DNA from 3 places in the Clostridium zhoujianii genome. Region 2 is predicted to be linked to each of the others. Evidence: a T-box and tRNA genes for the amino acid it is inferred to sense, from the RefSeq annotation. Region 2 holds a T-box; the other regions hold tRNA genes.
What was found. A T-box is a leader RNA that pairs with one kind of tRNA and senses whether it is charged. The one in region 2 lies ahead of ACSYT2_RS09460 (valine--tRNA ligase), so its partner is inferred to be a tRNA-Val.

Region 1 (5,579 bases), on a different contig from region 2:
AAGGAAGATCACTATAAAGATTTTAATATAAGATATAGTGATATAGATTCAAATGGTCATGTAAATAACGTTAAATATATAGAATGGGCTATTGAGTCTGTTCCTGTAGAGGTTATTAAGGATTATGAGTTAAAGAGAATAAAAGTTGTTTTCGAGAAAGAAACAACATACGGAGATACAGTTCATGTTTCAGCACAAGTAATAAGAAATGAAGAAAATGAGTTAGTAACAATTCATACAATAAAAAGTGAAGCTGGAGTTGAGCTTACTAAATTAGAAGGTAAGTGGGTAAAAGAAAAGGAATAGCTTAAACGCTATTCCCAACTAAAAATCCTGAACTCCAAGCCCACTGAAGATTAAATCCTCCACAATCCCCATTTACATCAAGAATTTCTCCTGAAAAATATAAACCAGAAACTAATCTTGATTCAAGGGTTTTAGGATTAACATCCTTTGTATTTATACCCCCAACTGTAAGTTGAGCACTGTTAAATCCATTTGTATCTGTACATGTAAATATCCATTCTTTAAATCTTTTACATAATAAGGATTTGTCTTGCCAATCTAATTCATAGCATGGCATATGAATATTTGAAATTCCAATATCCTTTAAGAAGATTGGAATAAGTTTTTTATTTATTACTCCAATAAGTGCATTTGAAATACTTCTATGAGAGAAAATAGCTAAGTGTCCTTGGACAAAATTATCAACATCATCAATAGACATTTTAGGCAACATATCTATCATTAACTCAACTTTTTGCTTTTTGGCAATAGATCTGGAAGCTATTGCGGATAATTGAAGTATAGGTGGACCAGATATCCCATAATCAGTGAATAATACTTCGCCTGTATCTTCTCTAATTATTGAATCATTTACAATTACCGATACTTTAGCATCGAATTTAATTCCTGCTAGAGCCTTTAAATGTGGATAATCTAATTTTAATTGAACTATACCAGGAAGAGGTTCTATTATTGAATGACCAAATTCCTTTGCTAATTTATAGCCGGTTCCATCAGAACCAGTTTTAACAGCTGATTTTCCTCCACAGGCTAAAATTAATTTTCCACATGTGAATAAAGATAGCTCTTCGTTATTTGTGGATAACTTAAAAACTTTATCCTTGTGGATAGATTTTATTTTACAATCTGTATACACAGGAATTTCTCTTTCCTCTAAAGATAATCTAAAGATATCCACAACAGAAGAGGCTTGCAAGGATTGTGGATAAAGTTTACCTTTTTCCAGTTCTGTTAATGGAAGTCCTAAAGACAAGAAGAAATTTTTTGTATCTTCTATAGAAAAATTATTTAAACAGTCTGTATAAAAACCATCATTTCTACTGTGGTAGGTAGGATATGGGTATGCAATTGTAGAATTAGATATATTACATCTACCATTACCTGTTGTTAAGATTTTTTTTCCTATCCTATCAGTTCCTTCAATTATTGCTACATCTTTTCCAAGATCTTTTGCTACTATTGCAGCCATCATGCCAGAAGCACCGCCGCCGACAATAATGATATCGTGATGAATCATAATAAATTTATCTCCTTAATATATGTTATAAATAATTCTACCACAGTAATATTACCTATTAAAGATAGGAATAATACTATTGAGGTGATTAGCTATGAAAGTTAAAGTTATTGGGGAACATAATGATAATGGCAAGGAATTTAAAGTTAGGAGAATGAATTATGATGAAGTTATAGTAAATTATCCTACAGGAACAGGTTTATATACATATAAGTATAGTGAAGTGGAGTTGATTAGTGAGGGAGAAATTGACGACTTTCTTATTAATAATATGGAGTTTTTAAGAATTAAATTGAATAGGGGAATATCGATATTTTTTTACAAGGCATTAAAAGATTCTTTTGAAGAAGAGTTAAAGGAGGAGTTAGAGGACCTAAATTTACTTAGGGATAAATATAAGGTTAATAAGAGAGGAATATGGGAAAAAGAAATAATATGTGTGATTAATAAAAAATTACCTGTAAAAGTAATAGCTTCAGGACAAAATTTTAAGAGAGAAGGATATAGTATTTCTATAAATAATATCCAGACTGGAGATTTTTTGAAATCTGCATTAGATGAAATTAATAAAATAAAAGAAGAAATTAATAGAAAAGAAATGACATTATTAATGTATGATAAGGCCATAAAAAACCTTAAAGAAATTGAGAAAAATGAAGATATTCAATATTAATTTAAGTTGGAAATATAGTTAAAATAATAAGGTTTTTAAAAAATATAAAAAAAATTATAAAAATGTGTTGACACAAATAATTAAATTCTGTATTATAGTCTATGTGGTCAGCGCCGAGCAATATCGGTAGAGACACAATGACAATTTGGCTCCTTGGTCAAGCGGTTAAGACACCACCCTTTCACGGTGGTAACAGGGGTTCGATTCCCCTAGGAGTCACCATTATTACTTTGGGCGCATAGCTCAGCTGGGAGAGCATCTGCCTTACAAGCAGAGGGTCACAGGTTCGAGCCCTGTTGTGCCCACCAAAGTAAATTTTATGGCTCAGTAGCTCAGTTGGTTAGAGTGCCAGCCTGTCACGCTGGAAGTCGAGGGTTCGAGTCCCTTCTGAGTCGCCATTTAAATTGCTGGCATGGCTCAACGGTAGAGCAGCTGACTTGTAATCAGCAGGTTGTAGGTTCGATTCCTATTGCCAGCTCCATTTAAATTTTCAAACAACCTATATGGCTCCTTGGTCAAGCGGTTAAGACACCACCCTTTCACGGTGGTAACAGGGGTTCGATTCCCCTAGGAGTCACCATTATTACTTTGGGCGCATAGCTCAGCTGGGAGAGCATCTGCCTTACAAGCAGAGGGTCACAGGTTCGAGCCCTGTTGTGCCCACCAAAGTAAATTTTATGGCTCAGTAGCTCAGTTGGTTAGAGTGCCAGCCTGTCACGCTGGAAGTCGAGGGTTCGAGTCCCTTCTGAGTCGCCATTTAAATTGCTGGCATGGCTCAACGGTAGAGCAGCTGACTTGTAATCAGCAGGTTGTAGGTTCGATTCCTATTGCCAGCTCCATTTAAATTTTCAAACAACTATATATGGCTCCTTGGTCAAGCGGTTAAGACACCACCCTTTCACGGTGGTAACAGGGGTTCGATTCCCCTAGGAGTCACCATTTTTTACTTTGGGCGCATAGCTCAGCTGGGAGAGCATCTGCCTTACAAGCAGAGGGTCACAGGTTCGAGCCCTGTTGTGCCCACCAAAGTATGGCTTAGTAGCTCAGTTGGTTAGAGTGCCAGCCTGTCACGCTGGAAGTCGAGGGTTCGAGTCCCTTCTGAGTCGCCACTTAAAAAAGCATCAATTATTTGATGCTTTTTTGTTTTTAATATTTTAACAAGATAAAAATGTGGAGAAGATTATTACAAATAAAAATCTTCTCCACATTTATTTTATCTATTATTTTTTAAGTTAAGTGTGATTCTTATATCCTCTGAATAGAACTTACATAATTTAAAATCCCCTATTAGTCGTGAACAGATTCTCTCACTATATACTTGAGTTATGCTTGGTAAAGAAAGATTGGTTGAAACTAACATTTTTTTATTTCTTAATAACTTTTTATTTAATAAATTAAATAACTCTGTAACGGAGAATTCATTCTTTTGCTCTGCACCTAAATCATCGATTATTAATAAATCACAATCTAATAGTAGTTCTTCTAGATTAGAGTTATTGTTAAATCTAATATCTCTTAAGTCACTAATAAGCTCATCTGAAGTTTTATATACTACCAAATATCCTAAATCTAAAAGCTCTTTAGCTATACAATAGGATAAATAAGTTTTTCCACTTCCAGGATTACCATAGAATAGTAAGTTAGTATTTGAAGTGTTAAAGTTAGGAATATACTCTCCACGAATATATTCTAAAGTATTCTCCATATTTTTTCGTGATGAATATTTCTCATCACCTATCTTACGTTGTGGAAATAAGCTTATATCAAAACTATTAAAGTTTTTAACTCTTAGTGTATCCTCTAATAAAGAATTCTTATAATAGAGTTTAATTAATTTTTGTTTGTAGCAAGAACATCTTTTTGTTGCTATAAATCCTGTATCCTGGCACTTCTTACATCTATAATGAAGATTTAGGTATTCAGGATCGTAGCCTTTAGATACAAGCATTTCACATTTCTTCACTCTTAAATCTGTGATTTGATTTCTGTATTCAGATAAAGTTTTTTCACTATCCTTTGATTGTAATATAGATAAAGATAGTCTTAGAGATAGCTTTTGAATTTTATTATCTATTTCTAGAATTTCAGGAAATAGATTTTTTATTTCAGCTTTCCTATCTTTAAGTAATTTAGCTTCTTCATCTCTTATTTTTGTATATATATCCATAAGTTTAGATTGATAACCATTAATCATCAGTATCCCATCCTAACAATTTCTTTTCTAAAGAATCATAGTCGTAGGATCTTGGCTCGAAGTTATTAAATCCACCAAGGTTAGAACTAGTATTCTTTGGAGAGTTTCCTTTATTATAAGTATTTTTATGCTGTCTATCTTTAATAGCAACATCTTCTAGAGTTTTAATATTATCCTTAAACCACTTTGATAATATTCCGTCTATGTATTTAAAATCTGCACGATTAAGACGTTGGAAACAGATATCACATGCTTTTTGAATTAATTCTAAATCAAAGTTATATGTGGAAATCCATTTATCAAGCAAATCTTCTTGAGGTTTCATTATCTCTGTATTCTTTAATCCTAGGTAAGTTAGTATTTTTCTAATTTTAATCCATTTATCTTCTGTTTTCTTGATATAGACTTGAACTTCTTCAATAGTTTTAATACCCATATCATTCCAAGCTAAAGCTACTTTTTCTATATATCTATAATCAGTTTTACCCTTTGATGCACAGTATTCGATTAAAATTAATATAAGCTCAGAAGAAAAAGAAAAGTCATTTTGCCATCCAAGGTATATTTCCATTTCTTTAGTGGAAAGGGTTCTAGCAAGAATCTTTTCAATATCTCTAAGCATATCTGTAGTTTCAGAATTATTAAGTGCATCTAGTAGATTTACATCTTTAGGATTATCAGTTGGATCATCTTCTAAAGACATGAATTCAATACTGAAGTTATTCATCTTGTCGATAGGGGTTAATTTAATAACTCCTTGCTCATTCCAATAGTTTAGCGCATTCATAACATCGGATTCTAATAAATTTAAGGAAGAAGCTAGTATAGAACCATTTACACCTGGTTCACTAGAAATATTGTATTTTAACATAAGTAAATAGACTTTTACAAATTCTCCCCTTGCCTGAGGCATGTATTTTTCGATAAAAACATTGCTGACAGGAGTGAAGTTGAAATTATTATTTTTAAGCATGAAAGTGCTCATTAGCTAACTTTCCCCCCTTTTCTATAAATAAAGAATGTTATCTATTCAAATTATAGTAAATATTATGTTCAAGTTAATTATAGCAAACACCAAAAGGTATAACAACTTATGAAAAAATATATAAAATGTATAAAAATTTAATTAGTGGGAAAAGTAATTTATGTGTTTCTAAAAGAAGGGATGA
Region 2 (5,579 bases):
AATAGCGAAGGCTATAAATAATGAGAATATTATTACAGGTATTATCTTTCCATCAGCCATAGCTTTTATAGGGTTATATGGTAACATGTCATTAAAAACTTCTGCAAAACCTGGTACATCTTTTTGTACAAATTCTGCTGCACCCTCAAAGGATATTCCCTCTCCCACCTTGAAAATGTTCCCAAATACAATTCCTACAATACCTGCTATACCAGTTGTTCCAAGTAATATAGTTAATGCTTTAAGTCCCATTGTTTTTAGCTTATTTGTATCTTCTAACTTTGAAATACTACTTATTAATGATACCATTACTAGTGGTATTACTACCATCCTAACTAATGCTATATATGCTTTTCCAATTGGTTCAGCTATAAGTGCGCTTTCCTTAAAAATAAATCCAAAACTTATCCCGAGTCCTAATGCTACTAATGTTCTAACTGGAAAGCTAACCCTCTTCTTCTTTAAAAAATAAAGACCTCCTAAGGCTATTAATCCTACAATAATAGCTATCACTAATTCAATATTAACCTTCATTCTTATTCCTCCACCTTATCATCTGTACCTATATATTTCCCTAATTTCTCAGGAAATATTTAATTCCTAGTAATTTACTACGAATAGAAGTATAATAGATTTTATTATCCTTGTCAAATCAATATGTATATTGAAAATCTTTTCAAATTCCTTACTTCCACATAATAATTTTTTCATAAATAATAGACCTAGAAACTAATCTAAGCCTATTATTTATTCCTATATCTACTTAAGAGCCTTTATTCTACTTTCAACAGCTTCAAGCATTTCAACATACTTTTCTCTCTTAGCTTTCTCAGCATCAACTACTGCTGCTGGAGCTTTTGCTACGAAGCCTTGATTACCTAACTTCTTATCTATTCTTTCTATTTCACTATTAAGTTTTTTAACTTCTTTATTTAATCTTTCTAATTCTTTCTCCTTATCAACTAGATCAAGTAGGGGCATGAATAATTCTCCGCCCTTAACTACTAGGGATACAGCATTTTCAGGAACTTCTTTAGTGTCATTTATAAACTCAACTTCTGAAGCTGATGCTAGTTTTTCCATATATGCAGCACCTGCTTTAAATGCAGCCTTTGCCTCTTCTCCAATATAGCAAATAACCTTTGCTTTTCTTGAAGGTGGAACATTCATTTCAGCTCTTACATTTCTTAAGCCCTTAATTGCTTCAATTACATATGCCATATCATTTTCAGCTTCTTCATCTACTAAATTTTCTTTAAATTCAGGCCATGCTGACGTTGTAATTGTTTCTTCATCAGTTAAATGAGTGAAGATTTCTTCTGTTATAAATGGCATTACAGGATGTAATAATTTTAATCCAGTAACTAATACAGTATTTAAAACATTATAAACAATTCCCTTTGCCTTCTCATCTTCACCATAGAATACTGGCTTAACTAATTCTATATACCAATCGCAGAATTCTGTCCACATGAAATCATAAACCTTTTGAAGAGCAATACCTAACTCAAACTTATCCATGTTTTCTGTAACTTCTTTAACTAGAGTATTCATCTTTGAAAGAATCCACTTATCTGCTAACGAGTATTCTGTACAATCAACATACTTATTCATTACTTCCTTATCAAGGTTCATCATAACAAATCTTGATGCGTTCCAAATCTTATTAGCAAAGTTTCTTGCCGATTCAACTCTTTCTGGGAAATACCTTATATCATTTCCTGGAGCATTACCAGTTACAAGCATAAATCTTAAAGCATCAGCTCCATAGGTATCTATTACCTCTAATGGATCTACACCATTTCCTAGAGATTTACTCATTTTCTTACCTTCTGAATCTCTTATAATACCATGAATTAATACTGTATCAAAAGGAGTTTCATCCATATTATGAAGTCCTGAGAATATCATTCTAGCTACCCAGAAGAATATGATGTCATATCCAGTAACTAAAGTACTTGTTGGATAGAAGTATTCTAAATCATCTGTTTTATTTGGCCACCCTAAAGTTGAGAAAGGCCATAATGCAGATGAGAACCAAGTATCAAGAACATCATTTTCTTGTTGTAAATTCTCTGAAGAACACTTAGGACAATTACATGGTGTTTCTTCTGCAACTATTATTTCATTACATTCATTACAGTACCAAACTGGGATTCTATGTCCCCACCATAATTGTCTCGAAATACACCAATCTTGAATATTTTCCATCCAGTTGAAATATGTCTTTTCAAATCTTTCTGGAACAAACTTAGTCTTCTTATTCTTAACAACTTCTATAGCTGGTTTTGCTAATGATTCCATTTTAACATACCATTGATTTGAAATTATAGGTTCTACAGTAGTGTTACATCTATCATGTGTACCTACGTTGTGGGTATGAGGTTTAACTTTAACAAGTAATCCTTGTTCCTCTAAATCCTTAACCATAGCTTTTCTAGCTTCATATCTATCTAAACCTTGGTACTTACCGCCTAGTTCATTTATTATACCCTTATCATCCATTACTCTGATTTGCTTTAATCCATGTCTCATACCAACTTGGTAATCATTCGGATCATGAGCAGGTGTTATTTTAACTGCACCAGTTCCAAATTCTATGTCAACATAATCATCTGCTATTATTGGAATCTCTCTATCACATAATGGTAATATTAAATTCTTTCCTATTAAATGCTTAAATCTTTCATCATTTGGATTAACAGCAACTGCAGTATCTCCAAGTAATGTCTCTGGTCTAGTTGTTGCAATTTCTAAAGCTCCTGATCCATCAGCTAATGGATAGTTTATATGCCAGAAGAATCCATCTTGTTCTTCATATTCTATCTCCGCATCTGATAATGCCGTTTGACACTTAGGACACCAGTTAGTAATTCTATTACCTCTATATATTAACCCTTCATTATAAAGCTTAACAAACACATGCTTTACTGCCTTATCTAAGTTGTCATCCATTGTAAATGCTTCTCTAGTAAAATCAGCTGAAACACCCATTTTCTTTAATTGAACTCTTATTTTTTCTCTATACTCGTCAGTCCACTTCCAAACTTCATCTAAGAAAGCTTCTCTTCCCATTTCTTTTTTATCTAGACCCTTTTGAGCTAATTCATTTGCGACCTTAACCTCTGTTGCAATTGAAGCGTGGTCTTCTCCTGGTAACCATAGTGTACAGAAACCTTGCATTCTCTTAAATCTAATAAGCATATCTTGAAGTGTATTATCAAGTGCATGACCTAAATGAAGCTTACCAGTTATATTTGGTGGTGGCATAACTATTGAATAGGGCTTTTTACTCTTATCTACAACTGGAGTAAAATACTTATTCTCTTCCCATGTATGATAAATTCTATCCTCAAATTCTTTAGGATTATAGGTAGTTGATAGTTCTTTGTTTTCTAACATTCTATTTCCTCCTCTATGTTGATCATTAATTTTATACAATAAAAAAGAGCCTTCAGTCCAAAAAGGACGAAGACTCGCGGTACCACCTTTATTCCCACCTTAGCATATAACGCCTATGGGCTCTTAATTAAATAACGGTTTAGATAACCGTCTTTAGCTACTACTACTTCGCTAAAGAAGCTCAAAAGCTACCTTCAAAACCTTACATATAAGGGCTTACACCTATTCCCTCTCTCTAAAATACTTGGGGTCTTTACTCCTCTTTCTCACTGCCATTAAAATATTAATTTCTTTCATAATATATTATTATTCTTTTTTTGTCAATGTGCCTAATTGTTTTTTTATAAATGAACTATGAGCATACTTCTATCTATTTAACCTCAACTATTAATCCTTCTAATTTACCTAACTCCTCACTAGCTCCTATTGCAACAATTATATCATTAGGACTGATTAAATCATCTGCCGAAGGAGTTAGATTTATTTCATTTTCCTTCTTAATAGCCATTATGTTAATTCCATATTTACTTCTTAATTTTATATCTCTTAATGGTTTATTAGCCCACTCTTCTAAAACCTTTATCTCCATTATGCTATATTCTGGTGATAACTCTATATAGTCAAGAATGCTTGCCGATACTAAATTATGTGCTACCCTAACTCCCATATCCTTTTCAGGTAACACTACCCTATCTGCACCTATTTTAGTAAGTACCTTTGCATGTATCTCACTATTCCCCTTTGCTACTATGTACTTAACCCCAAACTCCTTTATTAATAAAGTTGCCATTATACTTGATTGAATATTAGCTCCAATAGTAACTACTCCTACATCAAAGTTTCTTAATCCCAATGTTCTTAAAGCATTTTCATCTGTAGCATCCATCTGAACTGCATGAGTTACACTATCTGCTATTTCTTGAACTAAATCCTCATCTTTATCTATAGCTAAAACATCATTTCCTAGGGAATATAATGTTTTTGCAACTGACGTCCCAAACCTACCTAGACCTATTACTACAAACTGTTTCTTTTTCATATATTTTCCTCCTACCCAATTAGTACCTTACCTTCAGGATATTTATAACAAGATTTTTTTCTTCTATTAGCTAGTGCAAGGACTACGGTAAGTGGTCCTACTCTGCCTAAGTACATTGTTATAATAACTATTATTTTACCTACTACACTTAATCTTTGAGTTACACCTGTAGTCAATCCAACTGTTCCAAATGCAGATGTAGATTCATATAAAAGAGAGATAAATGATTCATCTGGCTCTGTTATTGAAAGGACCATAGTTACAAACATAACTAATGACATTCCTATAAATAATACTGAAAAAGCTTTATATACAAGTTCCTTAGAAAATCTTCTTCCAAAAATCTCTGTGTCTTCTCTTCCCTTAATAACTGAAATAACAGTAAATATTATTATTCCAAGAGTTGTTGTCTTAAGTCCCCCTGCTGTTGATCCTGGTGATCCACCAATAAACATAAGTAGAATGGTTACAAACTTACCAGCCATAGTCATTCCATCTGTTGAAATACTATTTACCCCAGCTGTTCTAGGACTTGTTGATGCTACTATTGAATTTACTACCTTATCTTTAAGATTCATTGGTGCTAAAGTTTCCGGATTATTATATTCAAGTAATAATATAAATACTGCTCCTCCAACTATTAATATTGCTGTTATTAATAATACAACCTTCGAATGAAGAGATAATTTCTTTTTTCCCTTATAGTTGTATATTTCAAGTAATACGGTAAATCCTAATCCTCCAATAGCAATTAAAGCACTAACAGTTAGTAATATCACTGCATTATTATAATAACCCGTATAACTTGTAAAATTTCCAAATAGATCAAATCCTGCATTACAAAAACTAGATACAGAATGGAATATACTATAAAACAAACCTTTTTTAAATCCAAACTCAGGAATTAATTGAGTTGATAACAGTAATGCACCACCAATTTGTATTGCAAATGTAAATCCCATAACATACTTGACCATTTTTACAAGACCTTGAATACTAAATGTATTCATTGCCTCTTGCATAATCAATCTATTTTTTAATGTTATCTTTTTACCAAATAAAATAGCTATAAAAGTTGCAAAGGACATAAATCCTAAGCCCCCTATTTCTATAAGTAACATTATAATAACTTGCCCAA
Region 3 (5,579 bases), 760 kb from region 2:
ACTCTAGCTGGTTCAGTACTAACTCTTGATAGAGCTATTAATAATATTAAGAATAACACTAGTTATAATTTAAATGAGATTGTAAGAATGGCTTCTTACAACGGTGCTAAGCATTGTAACGTTGAAGATCGTAAGGGATTAATTAAAGAAGGCTATGATGCTGATTTAGTATTATTTAATGATAATATTGAAATTAGTAAAGTATTTGTTGGCGGAAAGCTTGTTTTTAATAAATAATTCCCATAAAAAAATCACTGATTTACATCAGTGATTTTTTTATTATAATAATTCCTTAATAGCTTCCACCTTATTTAATTGCTCCCAAGGAAGAGTTACATCTGTTCTTCCAAAGTGACCATAAGCTGCAGTTTGCTTATATATTGGTCTCCTTAACTCTAAATCTCTTATAATAGCACCTGGTCTTAAATCAAATACCTTCTCTACTATATCAACTAAAACTTCTTCATCCACTTTACCTGTGCCAAAAGTATCTATTTGAATTGATACTGGCTTAGCAACACCAATTGCATAAGCTAATTGAATTTCTAACTTATCTGCAACTCCGGCTGCTACTAGGTTTTTAGCCACCCACCTAGCAGCATAAGCTGCTGATCTATCAACTTTTGTTGGATCTTTTCCTGAGAATGCTCCACCACCGTGTCTACCCATTCCACCGTAAGTATCAACAATTATCTTTCTTCCTGTTAAACCTGAATCTCCTTGCGGACCACCTACTACAAATCTACCTGTTGGGTTTATATAATATTTAGTATTTTCGTCAAGTAATTCTGCTGGAACTACAGCTCTTATAACAAATTCCATAAGATCCTTTTCTATTTGTTCTAAAGTTACTTCTTCTCCATGTTGAGTTGAAATTACTATAGCATCAATCCTCTTTGGCTTGTTATCCTCATATTCTACAGTTACTTGAGTCTTACCATCTGGCCTTAGGTAATCTAAAGTACCATTCTTCCTAACCTCTGTTAATCTTCTAGAAAGTCTATGAGCCATAGCTATTGGTAGTGGCATAAATTCTTCTGTTTCATTGGTAGCGAAACCAAACATCATACCTTGATCTCCAGCACCTACTGCTTCAACATCGTCTTTATCACCTTTTCTTGATTCAAGAGCCTCATCAACTCCCATAGCTATATCAGCTGATTGTTCATCTATTGTTGTCATAACTGAGCATGTGTCACAGTCAAAACCATATTTAGCTCTATCATAACCTATTTCTCTAACAGTTTCTCTAACTACCTTAGGAATATCAACATAACAATTTGTAGTTATTTCACCCATAACCATAACCATTCCTGTTGTAGTACATGTTTCGCAAGCAACTCTTGCACTAGGATCCTGTGCTAAAATAGCATCTAAAACTGCATCTGAAATTTGGTCACATATTTTATCTGGATGCCCTTCTGTAACTGATTCTGATGTAAATAATCTTTTCATTTTCCTTTTCTCCTTTCAAACGGGTTTTTTTACAATAAAAAAACTCTTCAACAAGAAGAGACTTACTAAGCAATCTCTCTCATCTCGTAGATATTTATATCCACAGGAATTGGCACCTTGCGATTCTCACAGGTTGCCGGGTTTCATAGGGCCCTTTCCCTCCACCTCTCTTGATAAGAGTTTTCATATTAATTTTATGGTATTATTCTAACATATTAGTTCTTCAAACTCAATAGTATAATTTACTAAGATTTATTAAGTTTATCCACAGTCTTCAAAAAACTATCAACATTTTTTTGATTATCTACAACTATTAGTGGAAATAAAAAAAGCAAGATAATTCTTGCTTTTAAATGGTGGAGGAAGAAGGATTCGAACCTTCGAAGCAACTTGCAACAGATTTACAGTCTGCCCCCTTTGGCCACTCGGGAATTCCTCCATATTTTATTGGAGCTGGCAATAGGAATCGAACCTACAACCTGCTGATTACAAGTCAGCTGCTCTACCGTTGAGCCATGCCAGCATGTGCTAATTAAAGGTTTAAATGGTGGGCACAACAGGGCTCGAACCTGTGACCCTCTGCTTGTAAGGCAGATGCTCTCCCAGCTGAGCTATGCGCCCATTTAAACTGGTGGAAGAAGAAGGATTCGAACCTTCGAAGCAACTTGCAACAGATTTACAGTCTGCCCCCTTTGGCCACTCGGGAATTCTTCCATATTTTATTGGAGCTGGCAATAGGAATCGAACCTACAACCTGCTGATTACAAGTCAGCTGCTCTACCGTTGAGCCATGCCAGCATATTATGTGAAAGTTTAATGGTGGGCACAACAGGGCTCGAACCTGTGACCCTCTGCTTGTAAGGCAGATGCTCTCCCAGCTGAGCTATGCGCCCATTAAATGGTGGAGGAAGAAGGATTCGAACCTTCGAAGCAACTTGCAACAGATTTACAGTCTGCCCCCTTTGGCCACTCGGGAATTCCTCCATATTAACTCTTTCACTTTTGTTCAAGCATTTCGAAACACTCGAACCAACAATAGTTAGTATATATTCAACGGCTTTATATTTCAACCTCCAAAATACACCATTTAAAGAGATTATTTTATATATTCTTTCATTTAGTTAGAATTACTTCTATTTAATGTACTATTCACTTTTTTCTATGCCTCCTGTCCAATAATAGAAAAATCAATAAATTGACCTAATATATTCTCTAAAACCTGATAATCCTCTGTTGTTAGCCTCTTTTTTAACACCTTAAAAGCTTCTCTTACACCTTCTTCTTCATCTTCATACTGAATTACTTCCTCTATCTTGCCTATATCAACTGTAGACATCTTTTTAATAATATTATTTACTATTACCATATCATCTTTATTTATATTTTTTTCAATTAGGCTCTTTTCTATTTTAAATATAGATTTGTTTATTGTAGGAACATCATCTACTTCATTATTCCTTGATAAATCATCAATATCAGAATTATCACTATTTCTCCTACTCTGAACCTCATTTATAGTATTTTGAATAACTTCATTCCGACTTCCTTTTGGCTCCCAAATAAATAATGTATATATCGTTCCTATTAACGCTATCAACATAATTCCTACAATTAATAATTTTTTCAAATAAATCAAACTCCCTTCCTTTTGATTTATTGCCAAAAATTCTTTTTTTATACTTAAATAATATTTCTCTCTTAAACCTCATATATTTAGTGAGGGGGTGTAAGATTTGACTAAAAGAAAAATACATTATAAATCAGCACTTGCTTACTTTGAAATTGCTGAAAGCCTAAAAGATTTTATAAATAAAGATACAATTATTGTCTGTATAGGAACAGATAAGTGTATAGGAGACTGTCTTGGTCCCTTAGTTGGTACAATATTAGAAGATAATTTTTTTCCTCTTCCTATATATGGTACTATTGCTGCACCAATTCATGCCCTTAACATAGATAAACGTTTAGATGAAATTAAGAAAACACACCCTAACGCTTGTATTATAGGCGTAGATGCTTGTCTAGGAGAAATTAAATCTATTGGTGAAATACACACTAGAGATTATGCTATACACCCTGGTAAAGGTGTTGGGAAATCTCTTCCCGATGTGGGAAACGCATCTATTATTGGCATAATAGACTCTAGTGATAATGCAGACTTCTTTTCATCACGTTCTATAAGATTATCCCTAGTTTTAGAGATGGCTAAAATAATTTCTACAGGTATTATTTACGCACATCATCTAAGTAATGGAAAAAATTTAATATTATAAGAATAAAAGATTGAGAGTTTCCCCTCAATCTTTTATTCTTATTAAATACTATTCAACTAAAATAACATCTTGTGAATTCAAGCTAGAATCAATCTTATCAAAGAAAGCTAGAACCTTTCCTGTTCCCTCTGCAACACATTCCACAGAATCTTCTGCAACAGTTACATTCACTCCAGTTTCAAATTCTATAAGCTTGTCTAATCCATATAAAAGAGCACCTCCACCAGTCATGAAGATACCTTTTTCAATAATATCCGCCGCTAGCTCTGGTGGCGTTTTTTCTAGTACAGCCTTAACACTCTCAACTATTGATAGTACAGGTTCAAGTATAGCTTCCCTAATATCCTCTGTTGATATTGGAATTTCATCAGGTAAACCCGTAACTAAATTCCTTCCCTTCATAGTTGTGTCTAAACTTCTTGCTCCCTTAAAAGCTGAGCCAACACTTATCTTTAAATCCTCTGCTGTCTTTTCACCAATCATTATTTTATGCTTTGATCTTACATATTTAATAATAGCCTCATCAAATTTATCTCCCGCAACCTTAATAGAAGACCTAACCACAACACCACCTAATGATATAACAGCAATATCGCATGTACCACCTCCGATATCAACAACCATAACACCATCTGGTTTTGTTATATCTAATCCGGCACCTATAGCTGCCGCAAGGGGTTCCTCTATTAAATGCACTCTCTTAGCTCCTGAATTTTTCGCTGCATCAATAACAGCTCTTTTTTCAACTTCACTAGCTTGAGATGGAATGCATACCATAACTTTTGGAGCAACCATATTTTTTTTCCCTACTGCCTTTTTTATAAATTCCTTTAACATTTTTTCTGTTACATCATAATCTGAAATAACACCATCCCTTAAAGGACGAACTGCAACTATATTTCCAGGAGTTCTTCCAATCATTTTCCTAGCTTCTTCACCAACCGCTAAAACTTTATTGTTGTTTTTGTTAATTGCAACAACCGACGGCTCCTTTAATATAACTCCTTTTCCTTTTTCATAAACTAAAACAGTTGCTGTTCCTAAATCTATTCCTAATTCTGCCCCAGTTCTCCAAAACCACATTCCACTCACTCCCACATCTTTAATTCATTGCATTATTTATACAATTTTTTTCAATTTTCTACCTATTGTTTATTATATATGCAATATTATTATCATTCAATAGCTTTATACTTTAATTTTGTGGCTTTTCCACCTCTAATATGTCTTTCCGCCTTATTAAGTTCTAAAATGCTATGAGTTTTTTCTGCAATTGTGGGATTTATTTTAGGTAATCTTTCTGTCATATCCTTATGAATGGTACTTTTACTCACTCCAAAAACCTTTGCAGTTTTCCTAATCGTAGCTTTTGAATCAATAATATATTGTGCTACTTCTAGTACCCTTTCTTCAATGTAGTCCTTCAAAATGCTACCTCCTTAATTCACTATATTTATAATTATGCAAGCTCTCGTCATTAAATTACTTATTAATCAGCCATTTTATCTTTTAAAATGACTGATTAATATTAATTTTTAGTATTTTCTACTTACTCTTGTATGAAAAATACTTTAATGGATCTACCTGTTCGTTATTAGAATTAATAACTTGTAAATTTAAATGTTCTCCAAAAACTTCTTTATCATAGATCTTTGATGTTTCTCCAACCTTACCAATTACTGTATCCACAGTAACTTTATCACCTTTCTTAACTGATAGTTTTGAATCTAGATTACAATACTTAGTTTTTAATCCATTTGCATGCTTAACAACTACTGTTACACCCTCTTCAACACCATTATTCTCAGCACTCTCAACCACACCTTCTGCTGCAGCTTTTACCTCAGATCC

Region 1: it has a tRNA-Val gene. The T-box ahead of ACSYT2_RS09460 (valine--tRNA ligase) is inferred to sense a tRNA for this amino acid. The anticodon was not compared.
Region 3: it has a tRNA-Val gene. The T-box ahead of ACSYT2_RS09460 (valine--tRNA ligase) is inferred to sense a tRNA for this amino acid. The anticodon was not compared.

What each region holds. Positions count from the first base shown of each region.
Region 1 is NZ_JBPUTF010000006.1:80,484-86,062, reverse strand. Features, by position in the region: gene ACSYT2_RS18095 (acyl-[acyl-carrier-protein] thioesterase) at 1-306, shown strand, start outside; gene ACSYT2_RS18090 (BaiN/RdsA family NAD(P)/FAD-dependent oxidoreductase) at 308-1,543, opposite strand; gene ACSYT2_RS18085 (hypothetical protein) at 1,638-2,216, shown strand; tRNA gene ACSYT2_RS18080 (tRNA-Glu) at 2,364-2,438, shown strand; tRNA gene ACSYT2_RS18075 (tRNA-Val) at 2,449-2,524, shown strand; tRNA gene ACSYT2_RS18070 (tRNA-Asp) at 2,538-2,614, shown strand; tRNA gene ACSYT2_RS18065 (tRNA-Thr) at 2,623-2,697, shown strand; tRNA gene ACSYT2_RS18060 (tRNA-Glu) at 2,722-2,796, shown strand; tRNA gene ACSYT2_RS18055 (tRNA-Val) at 2,807-2,882, shown strand; tRNA gene ACSYT2_RS18050 (tRNA-Asp) at 2,896-2,972, shown strand; tRNA gene ACSYT2_RS18045 (tRNA-Thr) at 2,981-3,055, shown strand; tRNA gene ACSYT2_RS18040 (tRNA-Glu) at 3,081-3,155, shown strand; tRNA gene ACSYT2_RS18035 (tRNA-Val) at 3,167-3,242, shown strand; tRNA gene ACSYT2_RS18030 (tRNA-Asp) at 3,249-3,325, shown strand; gene ACSYT2_RS18025 (ATP-binding protein) at 3,430-4,410, opposite strand; gene ACSYT2_RS18020 (DnaD domain protein) at 4,403-5,395, opposite strand.
Region 2 is NZ_JBPUTF010000001.1:2,007,332-2,012,910, forward strand. Features, by position in the region: gene ACSYT2_RS09455 (dicarboxylate/amino acid:cation symporter) at 1-534, opposite strand, end outside; gene ACSYT2_RS09460 (valine--tRNA ligase) at 760-3,402, opposite strand; T-box leader at 3,462-3,681, opposite strand; gene ACSYT2_RS09465 (potassium channel family protein) at 3,773-4,441, opposite strand; gene ACSYT2_RS09470 (TrkH family potassium uptake protein) at 4,453-5,579, opposite strand, start outside.
Region 3 is NZ_JBPUTF010000001.1:2,763,644-2,769,222, forward strand. Features, by position in the region: gene nagA (N-acetylglucosamine-6-phosphate deacetylase) at 1-237, shown strand, start outside; gene metK (methionine adenosyltransferase) at 280-1,455, opposite strand; SAM riboswitch class I at 1,532-1,635, opposite strand; tRNA gene ACSYT2_RS13095 (tRNA-Tyr) at 1,810-1,894, opposite strand; tRNA gene ACSYT2_RS13100 (tRNA-Thr) at 1,904-1,978, opposite strand; tRNA gene ACSYT2_RS13105 (tRNA-Val) at 2,001-2,076, opposite strand; tRNA gene ACSYT2_RS13110 (tRNA-Tyr) at 2,085-2,169, opposite strand; tRNA gene ACSYT2_RS13115 (tRNA-Thr) at 2,179-2,253, opposite strand; tRNA gene ACSYT2_RS13120 (tRNA-Val) at 2,273-2,348, opposite strand; tRNA gene ACSYT2_RS13125 (tRNA-Tyr) at 2,355-2,439, opposite strand; gene ACSYT2_RS13130 (hypothetical protein) at 2,615-3,082, opposite strand; gene yyaC (spore protease YyaC) at 3,189-3,728, shown strand; gene mreB (rod shape-determining protein MreB) at 3,777-4,811, opposite strand; gene spoIIID (sporulation transcriptional regulator SpoIIID) at 4,904-5,155, opposite strand; gene ACSYT2_RS13150 (peptidoglycan DD-metalloendopeptidase family protein) at 5,274-5,579, opposite strand, start outside.